3 regions of the Thermorhabdus hydrogeniformans genome follow, and region 2 is predicted to be linked to each of the others. Evidence: riboswitches for the same ligand, from Rfam matches in the RefSeq annotation. Region 2 holds a riboswitch; each other region holds the start of a gene.

Region 1 (5,744 bases), on a different contig from region 2:
AGGTGAGAAATGCGGCGGAAATTCCCATATCGCCGGATGTAAAGCTTCATGAAAACGAGGTCAGGATGGCGGTTCAACTGGTGAGTTCCCTTTCCACCGGCTTCAGGCCGGAAAAATATACCGACGAGTACCGGAAGGCCTTGCTTGAAATCATACGGGCCAAGGTGGAAGGTGAAGAAGTGACAATACCCGCGGCCCGGGAAGAAAAGGTTGTGGACCTCATGGAAGCCTTAAAGGCGAGCCTTGCCCTGGCGGAAAAAGAAAAGGAAAAAGAGGATAAAGCCAAAACCCCCGGCAGGAGGGGGCGCAAAAAGAAAGTCGCCGGCTAAATGAGCCCTGATGTCCGATGGCCCAAACCCTTTAAGTTGTCTTTACCTCAGGCTAAGATGAAGGCTGGGGCAAAAGGCATCTGTCCGGGGGTTCATCGACAATGGCCTGGATGCTCGGCTGCCTGATGGTCCCCCTTTCGGTCCATTCGATAAATTTAATTTTTACGGTGATCCTGGGTTTAACCCAAAGAATACCCTTGAGCCTTTCCGGTTTATTGACAAACGGCCGCTCAAGGGCTGCCAGCGGTTTTAATCTTTGTGTCAGGTCCTTCCATTCATTTGCGGTCAATTTTCCCGTGCCGGCATGCCCTACGTACCATAGCCGGCCCGTTTCGTCATACAGGCCCAGCAGCACGGCGTTTACCACGTTGCCCCGGAAAGTTGCTCCTCCTATGACGGCAGTCAGGTCCCTGTAATTTTTTATCTTCTGCCAGCGGTCGTTTTTACCGCCGACAATATACCTGCTGTCAATATCCTTGCACACGATACCTTCCATATCCTCCGCCTTTATCACATTGAATAATCCTTCTGCGTCGGTAAAGTTTTCGACAAGTTGTAAATCCTCCTGCGGGGTGACTGTTTCCGCCAGGATTTGCTGCCTCTGGTGCAGAGGAAGCCCCGTAATCCACTTCCCGTTGTAATATAAGATGTCAAATATCATATAGGAGACTGGAATCGACCGCCGGGCTCGTTCCACATTTTCGGGTTTACGGATTCCGTCCCTTCGCATAACTTCGTGGAATGAAGGCTTGCCGCCAGAAAGGGCTATTATCTCACCGTCCAGGATGACCGATGAAGCGGAACAATATCGAGCGATATCGAGGAATTCCGGATACTGCACGGTCCTTTCATTTCGCCTGCGGTTGAACAACCTGACCTCATTTCCATCATAGTAAGTGAGGACGCGGACGCCGTCCCACTTAACCTGGGCTATCCACCGCTCTCCGGCCGGTATTTTTTCCGCACGTATTGGTTCAAACGGAATAACGGGTGTAAGCAACATGTCCGCTCCCTGATAAATCGATTTTTTATTTTCCCGACTGTAAGTTTCTAGATATAAGCGTTACTGATTAATGACCGTTCTTTATTTAAATAGGATGCCCGCTTTCGAGATTTTTTAAAATTTGTACTCCGGGATTTTTGGTATAATAGAAGTAAATTAAACTGCTCTTCCGGGATTTGAGGACAGGGGTGCGGCCTTGGCGGTGGAGAAATATCTGTAAAACGAAAATCTTGAGTTTGCGGCAAAAATGGAACAGGCCTGCACGGGTTGTTAAAAAGCCCTTAAAAGGGAATCATAACTTTATAGACCCCGATGGAATTTGAAAATGTGTTTGGGGCAGGTGTCTGTTTTGCCGCTGGTTTATGTGGAAAATGAAAAACTCAACCTCACAAACCTTTCAAAGGTGTTGTGGCCCGAAGACGGCATTACCAAAGCCGAGTTTATAAACTACTATACAGAAATGGCTCCGTTTATATTGCCCCATCTAAAAGACCGCCCCATGGTTTTTACCCGGTATCCGGACGGCATATACGGCAAAGCCTTCTACCAAAAGAATATCCCGGAATACGCCCCTGACTGGCTTAAAACTTACGAGGATTTCCATGATGAGAAAACGGTGCGGTACGCCGTTATAAACGACACTCGAAGTTTGCTATGGGCGGCCAACCAGGCCAGCATAGAGCTGCACCCCTGGCTCTCCAGAATAGGTTCGGTGGAATACCCGGATTTTGTGGTGTTTGACTTTGACCCAATGGAGGACACCAATTTCGAGGATGCCAGGGAAGTGGCCCTGGCCTTGAAAAAGCTGCTGGACATGTCCGGTCTGGTGGGATTTCCCAAAACTTCCGGGGCCACGGGGCTGCAGGTTTATATCCCCATAGAGCCCAAATACACGTACGAAGAAGTGCGGGTTTTTGCCCGGTTTTTCTGCAAAGTTCTGGAAAAGACCTTCCCCGATATAACCACCACCGAACGCAGTGTGGATAAGAGAGAAGGCAAGATGTACCTGGATTACCTGCAAAACGTGAGAGGCAAGACCATAGTGGCCCCCTACAGCCCGCGCCCGAAAAAGGGGGCGCCTGTTTCGTGCCCGGTGACCTGGGAGGAGCTGAAACAGGGGGTTGTGCCGCAAATGTTCCACATTAGGAACATGCCCGCGAGGGCTAAGGAAAAGGGCGATCTGTTTAAAGGTGTTTTGACGATTAAACAGCACATAGACAGGTGGTTGAAATGAAGGCCTTTTTTAAATGAAGGAGGGCATTGCATGAACATAACTTTTGGCTGGTTTCTGGATTTGTCCATTATCTTTTTTCTTATAATGGCGGGAGTAGTTTTTTTTCTGATAATAAGGAGTATCCTTGGAATTTTTCTTCGAAGGTAAATTTTCGTAAAAACTACGGGTCTCAGGGAGTGGATTGTTGTGGCCAGAGTTCTGGTTATCGGCGGAGGGCCGGGAGGCCTTTATGCCGCTGCCGAGGCGGCAAAACACGGATTTGATGTGACTCTAATGGAAAAGGGTAAAATAGGCGAAAATATCCGGTGCGCAGAAGGCTTTTTTGATGTACTGAAACGCCTGGGTAAGCCCTGCGCCGGAGTCAGGTTCAAGGTGGAAGAACTTGTTATAAAAGCAGGTTCTACATACCGGTTTGACGTAAGGCCTTTGTTTTTATGGATGATAGACAGGAGCACCTGGCAAAAAGAACTGGCGAAGAGGGCTGCGGAAACGGGCGTGATTATAAAAGAGGACTCGCCGGTTAAGCCAGAAGACCTGAAAAAATTGAAGGGAGATTACGATTTTATAATAGACGCCAGCGGGGCGCCTTCAATAACCTCCAGGGTTTACGGCTTTTCGGGTTTTTATAAAAATCACTGCGGCAGGACGGTCCAGTACACTGTGGAAGGAGACTTCTCCCACATCGGCAACCGCCTTAAAGTCGGTTTTTTGCCGGATTTCTGGGGCTATTACTGGATATTCCCGAAAGGAAAGGATGAACAGGGGAGGGAGACGGCCAATGTGGGCATAGGCAACTTTGATTCGGCGGATAAACGGAAATTGTGGGGCATGCTGGATGATGTGATGAGGCGGGAAGGGTTGGACGGCCCCGGCTACAGGGTTATAAAATCCCTCGGCGGGATTTGCCCTTCGAAAATGCCGGAAAAGCTCATCTACGACAACATCCTGCTGGTGGGAGATGCGGCGGGGCTAACATCACCGCTGCATGGCGGGGGTATAGATATGGCGGTTATTAGCGGCATCGAAGCGGCCCGCGCCATATCCAGAGACCTGACCGGCTACGAGCGGCGGATAAGGAGCATTTTTTCACGGAGGCTGGAATTCGAAAAAACCGTTGCCACGGCATGGGGAAAGATGTCCTTTGAAAGGGTGGAAAGGGTCCTGGCAAGGGCTTGCAAATTTAAGTTTTACAGGGTTTTATTCAACCCCCGATTTTACACCCCAGCCACAGCCGCGCTTTTTAAATTTATCGCCTAGCAAGAAAAACTGCAGCAAATATTTCCGGAGCCGCATCAAAATCATAATTTTAAATCATATTTTATATATTTTTATATTGACAGCAATTTGGCCTGCTTGATATAATCATAAAAAACTGAATACGATAAAGGTTGTAAAACCTCTTATCAAGAGAGGTGGAGGGACTGGCCCGATGAAACCCGGCAACCGTTAGAAGCCCCCCTTCTAAAATGGTGCCAATTCCTGCAGAAGCATAGTCTTCTGAAAGATAAGAGATCTTGCGGATGGAGAGATTGAGGCCTCTTATCTTGAGAAGAGGCCTCAAGTTTTTATATGGCAGTTTCATCGCCGGTTAAGAAGAGAATCCGGGCGCAAGGGAAATGCTCATATAAAAACATGAAAAATATTGTGAAAGGAGTCAGCCGTACGGAATCTGGCTTGAAAAACAAGTTGAAGAAAGGTTTATTTACTGTTACCGTGGAAATTTCATCTCCAAAAGGCACGGATCTGGAAAGAGTTCTTGCTGATGTAAGGGAACTGGAAGATTACGCGGATGCGGTTAATATTTGCGACAACCCGATGGCCAATATGAGGATGGGGGCAATACCCCTTGCGCATATAATTCAGGAAAGAACGGGGGTCGAAACAATTCCCCACTTAGCCTGCAGGGACGGGAATGTGATCGGCCTCCAGTCGGAAGTTTTAGGAGCCTGGGCCCTCGGAATAAGAAATATTTTCGTTGGGAGGATAAAAGTGTGTCGACTTTTTTAGAAGCAATTAGAGAGAAAATAGTGGTTTTCGACGGCGCCATGGGCACCGAACTTATCAAACGGGGCCTGAAAGCCGGCGAGTGCCCGGAAGCCTGGAACGTCTACCGCCCGGAGGCGGTAATGGATATTCACAGGGCCTATATCGAGGCCGGAGCCGACGTAATAGAGACAAATACATTCGGGGCCAACCGCGTCAAACTTTCCCACTTCGGCATGTCCGGCAGGGTGAGAGAAATAAATTTAAGGGCGGTGGAAATCGCAAAAAAGGCCTCGGGCGAAAAGGCTCTTGTGGCTTTATCCGTCGGCCCCACGGGGATGCCTGTGGAGCCGTACGGCCCTACGGCCCTGGAGGAGGCCATAGACGTCTTTAAAGAGCAAATAGCCGGCGCCCTGGAGGCCGGGCCGGATTTGATAGTGGTGGAGACCATGAGCCAGCTTTCGGAAGCCCGGGCTGCGGTGCTGGCGGCCCGGGAGCTTTGCGACATTCCGGTGGCGGTCACCATGACCTTCGAAGAGACGGGCCGGACCATCACGGGCACAGACCCGGCCACGGCCCTCTTTGTCCTGGGCTCCATCGGCGCCGATGTGGTCGGGATAAACTGTTCCCTGGGCCCGGATAAAATGGCGGCGATCCTGGCTGAAATGGCAAGATACCGCCATATCCCCCTTCTGGTCCAGCCCAATGCCGGCATACCGGAATTTGCCGACGGCCGGACCGTTTACCACCTTTCACCCCGAGAGTTCGCCGAAAGCTGCGTTAAGCTGGCGGATGCGGGATTAAACGCGCTGGGGGGCTGCTGCGGCACCACCCCGGAACATATAAGATTGCTGAAGGATAAAGTCCGCGGGCGAAAACCCCGGCAAATAACGCCCGGATCCGAAACCGTCCTGTGTTCCGACAGGCTGACGGTGTTCTTATGCCGGGATAAACCGGTAAAGGTCATAGGAGAGAGGATTAATCCCACCGGAAAAAAGCTCCTGGCCGAAGAACTGAAGGCCGGTTCCTTAAACCGCGTGGTGGAAGAGGCCCTTGCCCAGAAAAAGGCCGGGGCCCATATCCTGGATGTGAATCTGGGAGTTCCCGGCATAGATGAGCAGGCTTTAATGAAAAGGGCCGTATTGCGCCTTCAGGAAACTGTAGACCTTCCCCTTTGCCTTGACAGCAGCAATCC
Region 2 (5,744 bases):
GCTTTTAATAATTTTTATCAGGACTTTTCTCTTCCGTGGGCCATCGAATTCGCAAAAATATATCCCCTGCCAGGTGCCCAGAGCAGGCACACCACCCTCCACGGGAACGGTTATCGAATTTCCTACCAGGCAGGACTTAATATGGGCGTCGGAGTTCCCCTCCATATGTCTGTAATCCCCGCTGGCCGGGACAAGCCTGCTCAATGCCCCAATAATATCCGCTTTTACATCGCGGTCGGCGTTTTCGTTGATGATTACCCCGGCGGTGGTGTGGGGCACGAAAACACAGCAGAGTCCCTCCTCAATTTTTGAGTCTCTGACAGCCTGTTTAACCAGAGGCGTGATATCCACCATCTCGTTTTTCGAATTCGTCTCCAATGTAAAAGTAAACAAACATATTCCCCCCTTTTCAATCCGCCTGTATCAACCTTTAACTTTCAAAGTCCTGAGCCTGTTGAGCCCCGCCGCCACTTCCTGAGGCCTCGGGAGTGCCAGATTCCCCGGATGCTTTCCGGCAAAGAGCGAAACCACATCAAGGCCGTATTTTTCAATATCATCAAAAACCTTCAATACTATTTCCTTTAAACTCCGCCTGCCGTCAACGTATTTTGCGGCCGCGTACCTTATAATTTCTCCCACCGCAGCGGTCTGGCTCCTGTCCACCAGCTGTTCCACGTAGTCGAGCTCTATGTTCTCCCTGCCGTACTGCAGAGTGTCGATATCCCTGGTCCTGACCTTTTTCTTCTCCCTGAGCTCAAGCCCCTCTTTCATAATTATTCGCGGGGTTACGGAAATCGGCCTTCGGCCTATTTCCACCTGCCTGTGCGTCTTGAATTCCGCCGCTATCCTTTTAGCCTCAACGGTAACATCGCAGGGGATATAGTCCTGCATCTTTATAACGCAGTCGGCCACATCAAAGTAATCGCCGCTCCCGCCCATGACAAGAACCGTAGAGATGCCCATTTGTTCGTACAATTGGCGTACCCTGTCTATAAACGGGGTTATGGGCTCCTTGTCCTTTGATACCAGTTTTTGCATCCGGGCGTCTCTTATCATGAAATTAGTGGCCGATGTATCCTCGTCCAGGAGCAGCAGACTGGTGCCTATTTCAACGGCCTCCATTATGTTGGCCGCCTGGGATGTGCTGCCGCTGGCGTTTTCCGTGGAGAACCTCACGGTATCCTGGCCGTCGGGCAGGTTGGAAATAAACGGGCTGATGTCCACTTTTTCCACCCGGCGGCCGTCTTCGGCCCTTATTTTCACCGCATCTTCCACCGTCACTACGAATTCCCTGCCATCCCCCGGTATGTGGTTGTAAACGCCTCGCTGCAAGGCGGAAAGCAGGGTGGTCTTGCCGTGGTACCCGCCTCCCACTATGAGGGTAACGCCGGCCGGTATGCCCATGCCTGTTATTACTCCCGAGTTTGGCAGGTTGAAAGTCACCCTGAGGCTCTCCGGGGATTTGAAGGGCACCACCTTACCGCCCCTCATGGGCCTGTCGCTTATGCCGCTTTCCCTGGGCAAAATTGAGCCGTCGGCCACAAAGGCCACAAGGCCGCTTTTCTTGAGTCTTTCCCTGAGATATTCCTGGTCTTCGAAGAGTTCCACCCACTTTCCCGCCGTTTTTCCATCTATGCTTTTAAATAAAAGGGCCCTGTCTACTATTTGAGGCAGGTACTCCAACAACAGCGCAGCCGCTCCCCTCCCGTTAATGCGCCGGCCAAAGGCGGGTAAACCCACGCTCAGCCTGGCCTCCACGTAGTCTTTTTTCACAATTACCGCGGTCCGCTTTAAAATCTCCTGGTTGCCCCTGTCTATATAAATCTCCCCGCTTTTGCCGGTGCCGCTCACCCGCGGCAGCGTCCGGATGAAATCCGCCGCTTCCCTTGCCAGGAAATCCTCCAGCGCCGTGGTCCTTGCCGGTGTCTTATACAGCCGCTCGTCGATGCCTGCGGTTTTCATATCCACCCTTACTCTTATCCTGGATGGAGCGGCAAAAGGATCCCCCTGGACGTGGTCGATATACAGGTTAAAGTATCCGAAGTCGTATTCGCCCTGTATCTCCTTGTAAGCTTTATATCCCTTTCCGTCGATTCTGTCCAGTACTTTTTTCAAGTCGTCCTTATACTTCATCTCAACTTTCCTCCAACTAAAAGCGGTGCAAATATCTAAAGCTTTATGGTAATATTATACACCATACCCGGATCTATTTAAACCCCGGTTGTGTATTGATCTGCCTATTGACAAACAAAAAAAACCATGCTAATATTTTAAGCAACCAAAGTGAATATGCGGAAGAACTCTTATCAAGAGCAGGCTGAGGGACTGGCCCGATGACGCCCGGCAACCGGCAGCCGGCGGTCGACGAAAGCCGCGGCTGCAGCGGTGCTAATTCCTGCAGAACGCTGTGTTCTGACAGATGAGAGGATTCTTGAAAGCCTCTTCGTGTTGTCAGAAGGGGTTTTTTTATTTTTATTTTGGCAAAAGGAGGGTCTTCGGTGATCCACATCAGAAATCTCACGAAGATATATCATTCGGATTCGGGGGATATCAAGGCGCTGGACGGCGTTAACCTGGATATAAAAAAGGGCGATATTTTCGGTGTCATCGGCCTCAGCGGCGCCGGGAAAAGCACCCTTCTCCGCTGCATCAACATGCTTGAAAAGCCCACCTCCGGCTCCATAGAGATAGACGGTGTTGAAATGACCACCCTTACTCCCAATGAACTAAAGGAAATGCGAAAAAAAATAGGCATGATATTTCAGCATTTTAACCTGCTTTCTTCCAGGACCGTCAGGGGCAATGTCGCATTTCCCCTGGAGATTGCGGGTCTGGACAGAAAGACAATCAATGAAAAAGTGGAAAATCTTTTAGACCTTGTGGGACTTTCCGACAAGGCCGACAGCTATCCCTCTCAGCTTTCGGGCGGCCAGAAGCAGAGGGTGGGTATTGCCAGGGCCCTGGCCAACGATCCAAAGGTCCTGTTGTGCGACGAGGCCACTTCGGCCCTGGACCCACAGACGACTCTGTCCATTTTGAGCCTTCTGAGGGACATCAACAAGCAACTGGGAATCACCATAGTGCTGATAACTCACGAGATGAACGTCATCAAGCAGATCTGCCGCACGGTGGCGGTCATCGAGAAAAGCCGCGTGGTGGAACAGGGGCCCCTCCTGGAAGTATTTTCAAACCCCAGGACTGAAACCGCCCGCAATTTTTTGAAATCCATAACTCTATCGGAACTTCCCGAAGAGCTAAAAGACAGGATAAGGAACCTCGACCACGGGCACCTGGAAGGGAAAATCGTCAAAATCGGCTTTTTCGGCGAGATTACCGCCCAGCCCGTCATATCCAGCATCGTAAGAAAATTTGATGTGGACGTCAACATACTGTATGGCAACATCGACCACATCCAGGACACCCCCTACGGCACTCTTGTGGTAGAACTGAGGGGAAAGAACGGCGGGACCGCCGAGGCTTTTGAATACCTTAAAGGGCTGGGGCTCAATGTGGAGGTGATTGAAAATGTCTGAAACATTAAACCTGCTGCTGGTTTCCACATGGCAGACCATTTATATGGTGGCGGTGTCGGTTTTAATTGCAACGGTCTTTGGCATACCTCTGGGCATACTGCTGATGGTGACCGACAGGGGCCAGATACTGCAGAATATTCTTTTAAATAAAATACTTGGCACCATCGTAAACATATTTCGTTCCGTGCCCTTTATAATCCTGTTAATAGTCCTCATACCTTTCACGCGCCTTCTGGTGGGAAAGGCGATAGGAACTACAGCAGCCATCGTCCCCCTTTCGGTGGCGGCCATTCCCTTTATGGGCAGGCTCACCGAAACGGCATTGAGGGAAGTAAACCGCGGCGTCATAGAAGCGGCCCAGGCCATGGGAGCTTCGCCTTTTCAGATCATAACCAGGGTGCTGATCCCCGAGGCACTGCCTTCAATAGCCGCGGGGATTACCATAACCACCATAAATCTGGTGGGATATTCCGCCATGGCAGGCGTCATAGGAGGTGGTGGACTGGGAGATCTGGCTGTGAGATACGGGTATCAGCGCTTTATGCTTGACATCATGCTGTATACCGTGGTAATCCTGGTGGTCATGGTGCAGCTGACCCAGATGATAGGTGATTTCTTTGTAAGCCGGCTTTCAAAAAACCGGTAATTTAACATCTTATGTGTAAAAGACCCTTTGATTCAGGGGTGCTTTTGGCCATCTCGGGCAGCAGACTGATTCTCTACACCAAAATCAACTTTTAGTTTAAAACGAGGAGGAGATTTATGTGAGAAAGATTTTAACTCTGGTTTTGGTACTGGGTCTTATCGCCGCTCTTGTGGCAGGGTGCGGCGCAAAGCAGGGAGCCAGCTCCGGCGAACAATCTCAGAGCCAAAATTCCGGCGGCTCAAAGGTCGTAACCATTAAAGTAGGGGCTTCACCGGTACCCCATGCCGAAATATTAAATGTCGTAAAACCCATCCTCGAAAAAGAAGGAATCAAGCTGGATATTGTAGAATTTACGGATTATGTGCAACCCAACCTCAAACTGGCCGAGAAAGAACTGGATGCTAATTATTTCCAGCATATTCCGTATCTTGAAGACTTCTCAAAAGAACACAATCTTGACCTGACTTATATCGCTAAAGTCCATATCGAACCTATGGGAATTTATTCCAAAAAGATTAAAAACCTCAGTGAACTGAAAGAGGGAGCCACCATCGCCATACCCAACGACGCCACCAACGGTGGAAGAGCTCTGTTGCTCCTGCAATCGGCCGGAGTTATAAAATTAAAGGAAGGCACCGGCATTAAAGCCACCGTGGGGGATATCGCCGAAAACCCCAAAAACGTTAAAATATCAGAACTGGAGGCCGCCACTCTGCCGAGGGTACTGCAGGACGTGGATGCGGCGGTAATCAATACCAACTACGCCCTTGAGGCAAAACTTGTGCCCACCAAAGATGCTCTCTTCATCGAATCGGCGGATTCCCCCTATGTCAACATACTGGCGGTTCGCAAAGGCGACGAATCAAGACCCGAGCTTAAAAAACTGGCTGAGGCTTTGAATTCTCCTGAAGTTAAAAAATTCATCGAAGAAAAGTATAAAGGTTCAGTGGTGCCGGCCTTTTAAATGAAGAGGTGTGATGATGTTGTCAAAATCCGATAAAACCATCGGCGTAATTGCCGGCACGCCTGTGGACACCAGGATGGGAGTTGATTTTATACAAAAAAAGGGCCTCGCAGCGGTGGGTGTTCCCACCGCATCGGGACCCGAAGAGCAGAATCTGCTGCAGTTTCTGCACCCCGACGCTCTTGTTCAAAAAGTTATCTCTATCATCGATGACCTTGAAAAGCAGGGCATAAACAAGGTGATGATATACTGCAATTCTCTGGCCGCCGCAATAGACCTTGAACTCGTAAAGCGATCCCATCCGGGCACTTCTGTGGTCACTCCGCTGGACATATACCGCAGCCTGGCTTCAAGGTACAAAAGGTTGATGCTGTGGGCGGCCAACGGCCAGTGCCTGGCGGGAATAGAAAAAATCTTTTACGAGCGGAACCCGGCCGTACAAATCCTGGGGATTTCCATGCTCCCGGTGGTAATCGCCATTGAGAATCTGGAACCACCGGAATTCATCATTGAAAAATACGAGCTGGCGGGACTTCTCCCCCGCAGCCTTGAAGTAGATGGGCTGGTGCTCGGGTGCACCCATCTCCCCTACCTGAAACAA
Region 3 (5,744 bases), on a different contig from region 2:
GGCAGCGCCTCTTCGACGTTAGCCTTTCCTGAATAAAAATCCCATACGTCGCCTTCATAGGGCACTCCGACGGCGATGGCCTTGGCGGTGTCTATCACGCTTCCGCCCCCCACGGCCAGGATGAATTTGATGGAGTTTTCCCGGCACAATTTTATGCCCTCTCTCACCAGGCTCAAACGGGGATTGGGCTGGATGCCCGACAGCTCCACAAACTCTACGCCGGATTGCCTGAGCGACTTTACCACCCTGTCGTAAAGCCCCGTTCTCTTTATGCTCCCTCCGCCGTAGCAAAAAAGGACCTTCTTTTCATACCGCGCGGTTTCTTCCCCTATGAGTTTCTCCGTCCCCTTTCCGAAAATAATTTTTGTGGGGTTTTTGAAAACAAAGTTTTCCACACCATCACTTCCTTTTGACTTAAGATATCGCTAATAATAGTATAAATTTTATGGCTGAATTGTTAAAGTAAGCACTTAAGCGATACCTGGTTACAAAAATATACCGTCGGTATGCTGCAGTTAAATCTACTAAACTTTTTACCGCATTTAATCTGATTTTCTGGCTGCCACTGGAAGAATACTTTTGTATTCTGGACACTGAATAGACGCAACTCTAATGCATGAGATGTAAAGCATACTTTACAAAACCTTGTTCAAATGATATAATCGGTGTAAAGCTAACTTTACACCGATGTTGGGAGGTGGCTTTTATAAAAAACTATGTTAAAAAACTCAGAGAGGAGAAAGGATTAACCCAGGAGCAGCTGGCGAAAAAAGTGCATGTCTCCCGCCAGACCATTAACGCCATTGAAACGGGGCGTTATAAACCTTCGATAATTCTCGCACTGAAAATGGCGAATATTTTTGAACTTCCGATGGAACAAATCTTCATCCTGGAACCGTCTGATTGGGAATAAATTTTTATATGGGAGTTGATGATAATGTCAAAGAAAAACAGCATGCAGGATAGGGCTATAAAGCACCTCCGCAGTTACCTGTGGTTCGGAGGCGTATATCTCGCGGGTGCCGCCATATGGTTTGTGATAAGTTTTATAAAACAGGAACTTGATACTCCGGTAGCATTTATTTGGCTGACAGGTTCGGCCGCATATATTTCGGGGATCACTCTGGCGGTGAGACGCATAAATCAAATAAAATCCGGAAAGCTGGAAGTCTGGGCGGCAGAGCCCGATGAACGCAAAGAGTTTATCACCGCCAAAGCGGCTAACGGAGCGTTCTGGTGGACCATTTTGATATTATTTGCCATCCTGGGCGGAGAAACGGGACAAAAAGGAAAAATTCCTGCAGACATCAGCGCAATTCTCCTGACTGAAATTATTCTGTACTTTGCCCATTATATTTACTATATACGTAAGTATTAAGATTTAATATTAACAAATTTTTTTTGTACCGTTGCCCATTTTTAAGTTAAGTTAATCGATCCTTTGTTTTTTTAAAAACATCCGAACCTTTCAGGGGGAAAAACGTCCATTCAACATTAAGGCGAATTCAAGCAATTGTGCAATTTTTTGTGAAAATGTAATATTTGAAGTTTAAAACATGTAAATTATGCTAATAATTTTATTTGAAGAGTAATTTTGAGGAGGATGAAGTACTATGGCAGAGAACTTATTAGAAAAAACCAGGAAAATCAACAAATTGTTGCAGAGGACGGCCGGGTACCCGGTGGATTTCGACGAGGTATGCAAAATCCTGGGGGAGGTGCTGTCTGTAAACGCCTATGTCGCCAGCCGGAAGGGTAAGGTTTTGGGCTTTTATTTGATGGAAGACTCCGATGGCGATCCGGTTCGGGAGATGGTGCTGGAGGAAAAGGTTTTTCCAAAACATTATAACGACAGGCTGCTGGAGATCCGGGAGACAAGGCCCAATCTAACTCCGGATGCCCTTGAGATGGCTGAGGAAAGCACTGCCCAGGGTCCCGGCACAGGCATGTTGATGACAATAGTGCCGATTAACGGCGGCGGGGAAAGGTTGGGGACGCTGGTTTTAACCAGATTTGGCAGGGAGTTCACCGAAGAGGACCTGGTCCTGGCGGAATACAGTGCAACGGTTGTGGGCATGGAGATATTGAGGTCAAAAAATGAAGAAATTGAGGAAGAGGCGCGCAAGAAAGCCATTGCCCAACTGGCGATCGGGACGCTGTCCTTTTCGGAACTGGAAGCGGTGGAACATATTTTTGAAGAACTGGATGGAAATGAAGGGCTGCTGGTGGCCAGCAAGATTGCCGACAAGGTCGGCATCACCAGGTCTGTCATTGTAAATGCCCTGAGAAAATTCGAAAGCGCCGGCGTCATAGAATCGCGGTCGCTGGGCATGAAAGGTACATATATAAGAATACTCAACGATAAACTGGTAGAAGAACTTAAAAAAATTAGATCTTAACTGCGCCCTATAAATTTATATTGACAACGGTTTTATCCCCTGATATAATCAATAAAAATTGAATATGATAAAGGTTGTAAAACCTCTTATCAAGAGTGGTGGAGGGACTGGCCCTATGAAACCCGGCAACCGTTAGAAGCTTTGCTTCTAAAATGGTGCCAATTCCTGCAAAACGCCAGGCGTTTTGAGAGATAAGAGGAAGGTGGTCAAAAACCCTCTTCTTATCGAAGGGGGTTTTTTTTATACAAAAACCGGAGGAGGAATCATTATGACAAATTACAGATTCAACACGCTGGCCCTTCATGCGGGGCAGGAGGCGGACCCCGTTACGGGGTCCAGGGCGGTACCCATCTATCAGACCACCTCCTATGTGTTCAAGAGTACCGAACATGCCGCAAACCTGTTTGCCCTGAAAGAGGAAGGAAATATATATACCCGCATCATGAACCCCACGCAGGATGTGCTGGAAAAACGCATGGCCGCTCTCGAAGGCGGCGTTGGGGCGCTGGCCCTTTCTTCCGGCCAGGCGGCCATAGCCTATTCCATAATGAATATCGCAAAGGCCGGAGATGAAATCGTCTCTTCAAGTAATCTGTATGGCGGGACTCATAACCTTCTGGCATCGACATTAAAACGGCTGGGCATACAAGTAAAATTTGTTGATCCCAGCGACCCGGCAAATTATAGAAAGGCCATAGGGCCCCGGACCAGAGCGCTTTACGGGGAAATAATCGGCAACCCGAAGATAGACATCCTGGATGTGGAAGAAGTGGCAAAAATAGCCCATGATGCGGGCGTACCCCTTATCGTGGACAATACCTTCGCCACACCCTACCTGTGCAGGCCCTTTGAATTCGGTGCCGACATAGTGGTGCACTCCGCCACGAAATTTATCGGCGGGCACGGCACCTGCATAGGAGGGATTATCGTGGACTCGGGGAAGTTCGACTGGACAAATGGTAAATTCCCCGAATTGACCGAACCGGACCCCAGTTACCACGGCATAGTATACACCGAAGTCTTCGGAAAAGCCGCCTATATAGCCAGAGCGAGAACCCAGCTCCTCAGGGATATGGGAGCCTGCATGAGTCCCTTCAATGCCTTTTTGCTGCTGCAGGGACTGGAGACTCTCCACGTGAGAATGCAGCGCCATGTGGAAAACGCCCAAAAGGCGGCGGAGTTTCTCAATAATCATCCAAAAGTCGTGTGGGTCAATTACCCGGGGCTTGCCGAGTCCCCATATTACCCGCTGGCCCAAAAATACCTGCCGGAGGGCCCCGGAGCCATATTCACCTTTGGAATTAAAGGGGGTCTGGAAGCGGGAAAAAGATTTATAGAAAGCGTGAGGCTTTTCTCTCATCTTGCAAATGTGGGCGACGCGAAGTCTCTGGTGATACACCCGGCCAGCACCACCCACCAGCAACTGAGCCCGGAAGAACAACTGGCGGCGGGAGTCACTCCAGACATGATAAGAATATCCGTTGGTATCGAAGATATTGAGGACATATTGGAGGATCTGGAAAGGGGCCTTGCGGCTGTTTAATTCATCCGGAAGGAGGAAGCCCGTGATAGTTAAAGAGCGTCTGTTTTCCTTTACAAAAGAGGAGATTGAATTCACTACCGAGAGCGGGTATACTTTCGATTACATCCAGGTGGCCTATGAGACTTACGGCAGATTAAACCGGCAAAAAGATAACGCCGTCCTGGTTTTGCACGCCTTGACAGGGGATGCACATGCGGCGGGAGTTTACACCAACCGGGACCCAAAACCAGGCTGGTGGGACCCCATGATCGGTACCGGACGGGCCCTGGATACGGACAGATATTTTGTCATATGCTCCAATGTCCTGGGAGGATGCAGGGGCACCACGGGCCCATCCTCCGTTAATCCACGAACAAATGTACCTTACGGCATGGGTTTTCCTCCCATAAATATACGGGATATGGTAAGATTGCAAAAAATTTTGCTGGATTACCTGGGGATAAAGAAATTAAGGATGGCCATCGGTGGTTCCATGGGTGGTATGCAAGCCCTGGAGTGGGCGGTGACCTTTCCCGATTTTGTGGAGGCGGTAGTGCCCATAGCCGCCACCCATAAACTCTCTCCGCTTGCCGTTGCCTTCAATTACGCGGGCATAAAGGCCATAGAGAACGACCCGGCCTGGAGAAACGGAGACTACTATTCTGTCGGTCAGCCGGTGAGAGGGCTTTCCCTGGCCAGGATGATAGGTACCCTCACATACAAAAGCGACGAACTTTTCGAGCGAAGGTTTGACAGGAAAATGGATCCGGAAAAGGGACTTTTCCAGGTGGAAAGCTATCTGGAGCACCAGGGAGAGATTTTTGTCAATCGTTTTGATGCCAATACTTACCTCTGCCTTGTGAGGGCGATGAACCGGCACGACATCGCAGAACCCTACGGCTCCCTGGAAAAAGCCATAAGGCGCATCAAAGCCAGAGTATTTATGATAGGCATAGATACGGATATGCTGTATTTTCCGGCGGAAATGAGAGGTTTTATCAGGCGGTTAAACACCGCCGGCGGCTACGGTGAATACAGAGAGATAAAGTCGTGCCAGGGCCATGACGCCTTTCTGGTGGATTTTGACCAGCTGGCTCCCATGGTCAGGGAAATACTGGAAAATATCCGGAGCCAAACTCATATAAATGAGACTTCGGTGGATCTTATTTAAACCACATGTCAATTTTAAACCACATGTCAATTCCGGAACAAGGGCGATTGTTCAATTGCTGTTTGTGAGGGTGCAGCAAAAAAACTTTCCGGTTAAGCTTACCGAGCGGTCGCATGATATCAAGTTTACGGTGCCCGGAAAAACATATAAATGGTATAATTACAGTGTAAAAAGCCGTGGGGAACGATGAAATTTAAAACTGAATAATGATTAAAATCCGGGAGGGAGTTTCATGCGCACAATATTTTACCGCCGGGTCGATACAAAAATAGGAAGGCTTATGCTGGCCTCCACCGAAAAGGGAGTGTGCCGCCTGGCGCTGCCGGGGGAAACCGAGGAGTGTTTTTTAACCGGACTGAAGAAGACTTACGGGGAATGCGAGCTCTGGGACGAGGACAGGGATGGCGAAAAAAGCCCCATAAATAAAAAGGCCTCGGAAGAACTCAAGCTTTACTTTGACAGGAAATTGAAGGAATTTTCCATCCCTCTTGACTTGGAAGGCACCGAGTTTCAGAAAAAGGTCTGGCGGGAACTGTTGAAGATACCGTATGGCAGGACCGCAAGCTACAGGGATATAGCAAGGGCTGTGGGAACCCCCGGTGCCTGCAGGGCTGTGGGCGGCGCCAACAACAAAAACCCCGTGGCCATTATA

Evidence for each region. Region 2 has a riboswitch for S-adenosylmethionine ahead of ACKX14_RS10205 (methionine ABC transporter ATP-binding protein). Riboswitches for the same ligand answer to the same signal wherever they lie in the genome.
Region 1: linked by a shared signal. The riboswitch ahead of ACKX14_RS04240 (methylenetetrahydrofolate reductase) and the one ahead of ACKX14_RS10205 (methionine ABC transporter ATP-binding protein) in region 2 are both predicted to bind S-adenosylmethionine.
Region 3: linked by a shared signal. The riboswitch ahead of ACKX14_RS09885 (homocysteine synthase) and the one ahead of ACKX14_RS10205 (methionine ABC transporter ATP-binding protein) in region 2 are both predicted to bind S-adenosylmethionine.

The regions. Positions count from the first base shown of each region.
Region 1 covers NZ_JBJYKD010000006.1:31,280-37,023, forward strand. Annotated here, with positions in the region: gene ku (non-homologous end joining protein Ku) at 1-329, shown strand, start outside; gene ACKX14_RS04225 (ATP-dependent DNA ligase) at 382-1,332, opposite strand; gene ligD (non-homologous end-joining DNA ligase) at 1,673-2,566, shown strand; gene ACKX14_RS04235 (NAD(P)/FAD-dependent oxidoreductase) at 2,753-3,823, shown strand; SAM riboswitch class I at 3,964-4,077, shown strand; gene ACKX14_RS04240 (methylenetetrahydrofolate reductase) at 4,136-4,573, shown strand; gene ACKX14_RS04245 (homocysteine S-methyltransferase family protein) at 4,558-5,744, shown strand, end outside.
Region 2 covers NZ_JBJYKD010000019.1:25,630-31,373, reverse strand. Annotated here, with positions in the region: gene ACKX14_RS10215 (secondary thiamine-phosphate synthase enzyme YjbQ) at 1-393, opposite strand, end outside; gene ACKX14_RS10210 (ABC-ATPase domain-containing protein) at 424-2,133, opposite strand; SAM riboswitch class I at 2,301-2,426, shown strand; gene ACKX14_RS10205 (methionine ABC transporter ATP-binding protein) at 2,499-3,533, shown strand; gene ACKX14_RS10200 (methionine ABC transporter permease) at 3,526-4,179, shown strand; gene ACKX14_RS10195 (MetQ/NlpA family ABC transporter substrate-binding protein) at 4,298-5,143, shown strand; gene ACKX14_RS10190 (Asp/Glu racemase) at 5,163-5,744, shown strand, end outside.
Region 3 covers NZ_JBJYKD010000018.1:13,808-19,551, reverse strand. Annotated here, with positions in the region: gene ACKX14_RS09905 (iron-containing alcohol dehydrogenase) at 1-395, opposite strand, end outside; gene ACKX14_RS09900 (helix-turn-helix transcriptional regulator) at 698-913, shown strand; gene ACKX14_RS09895 (hypothetical protein) at 938-1,378, shown strand; gene codY (GTP-sensing pleiotropic transcriptional regulator CodY) at 1,614-2,399, shown strand; SAM riboswitch class I at 2,483-2,597, shown strand; gene ACKX14_RS09885 (homocysteine synthase) at 2,668-3,942, shown strand; gene metX (homoserine O-acetyltransferase MetX) at 3,965-5,092, shown strand; gene ACKX14_RS09875 (methylated-DNA--[protein]-cysteine S-methyltransferase) at 5,325-5,744, shown strand, end outside.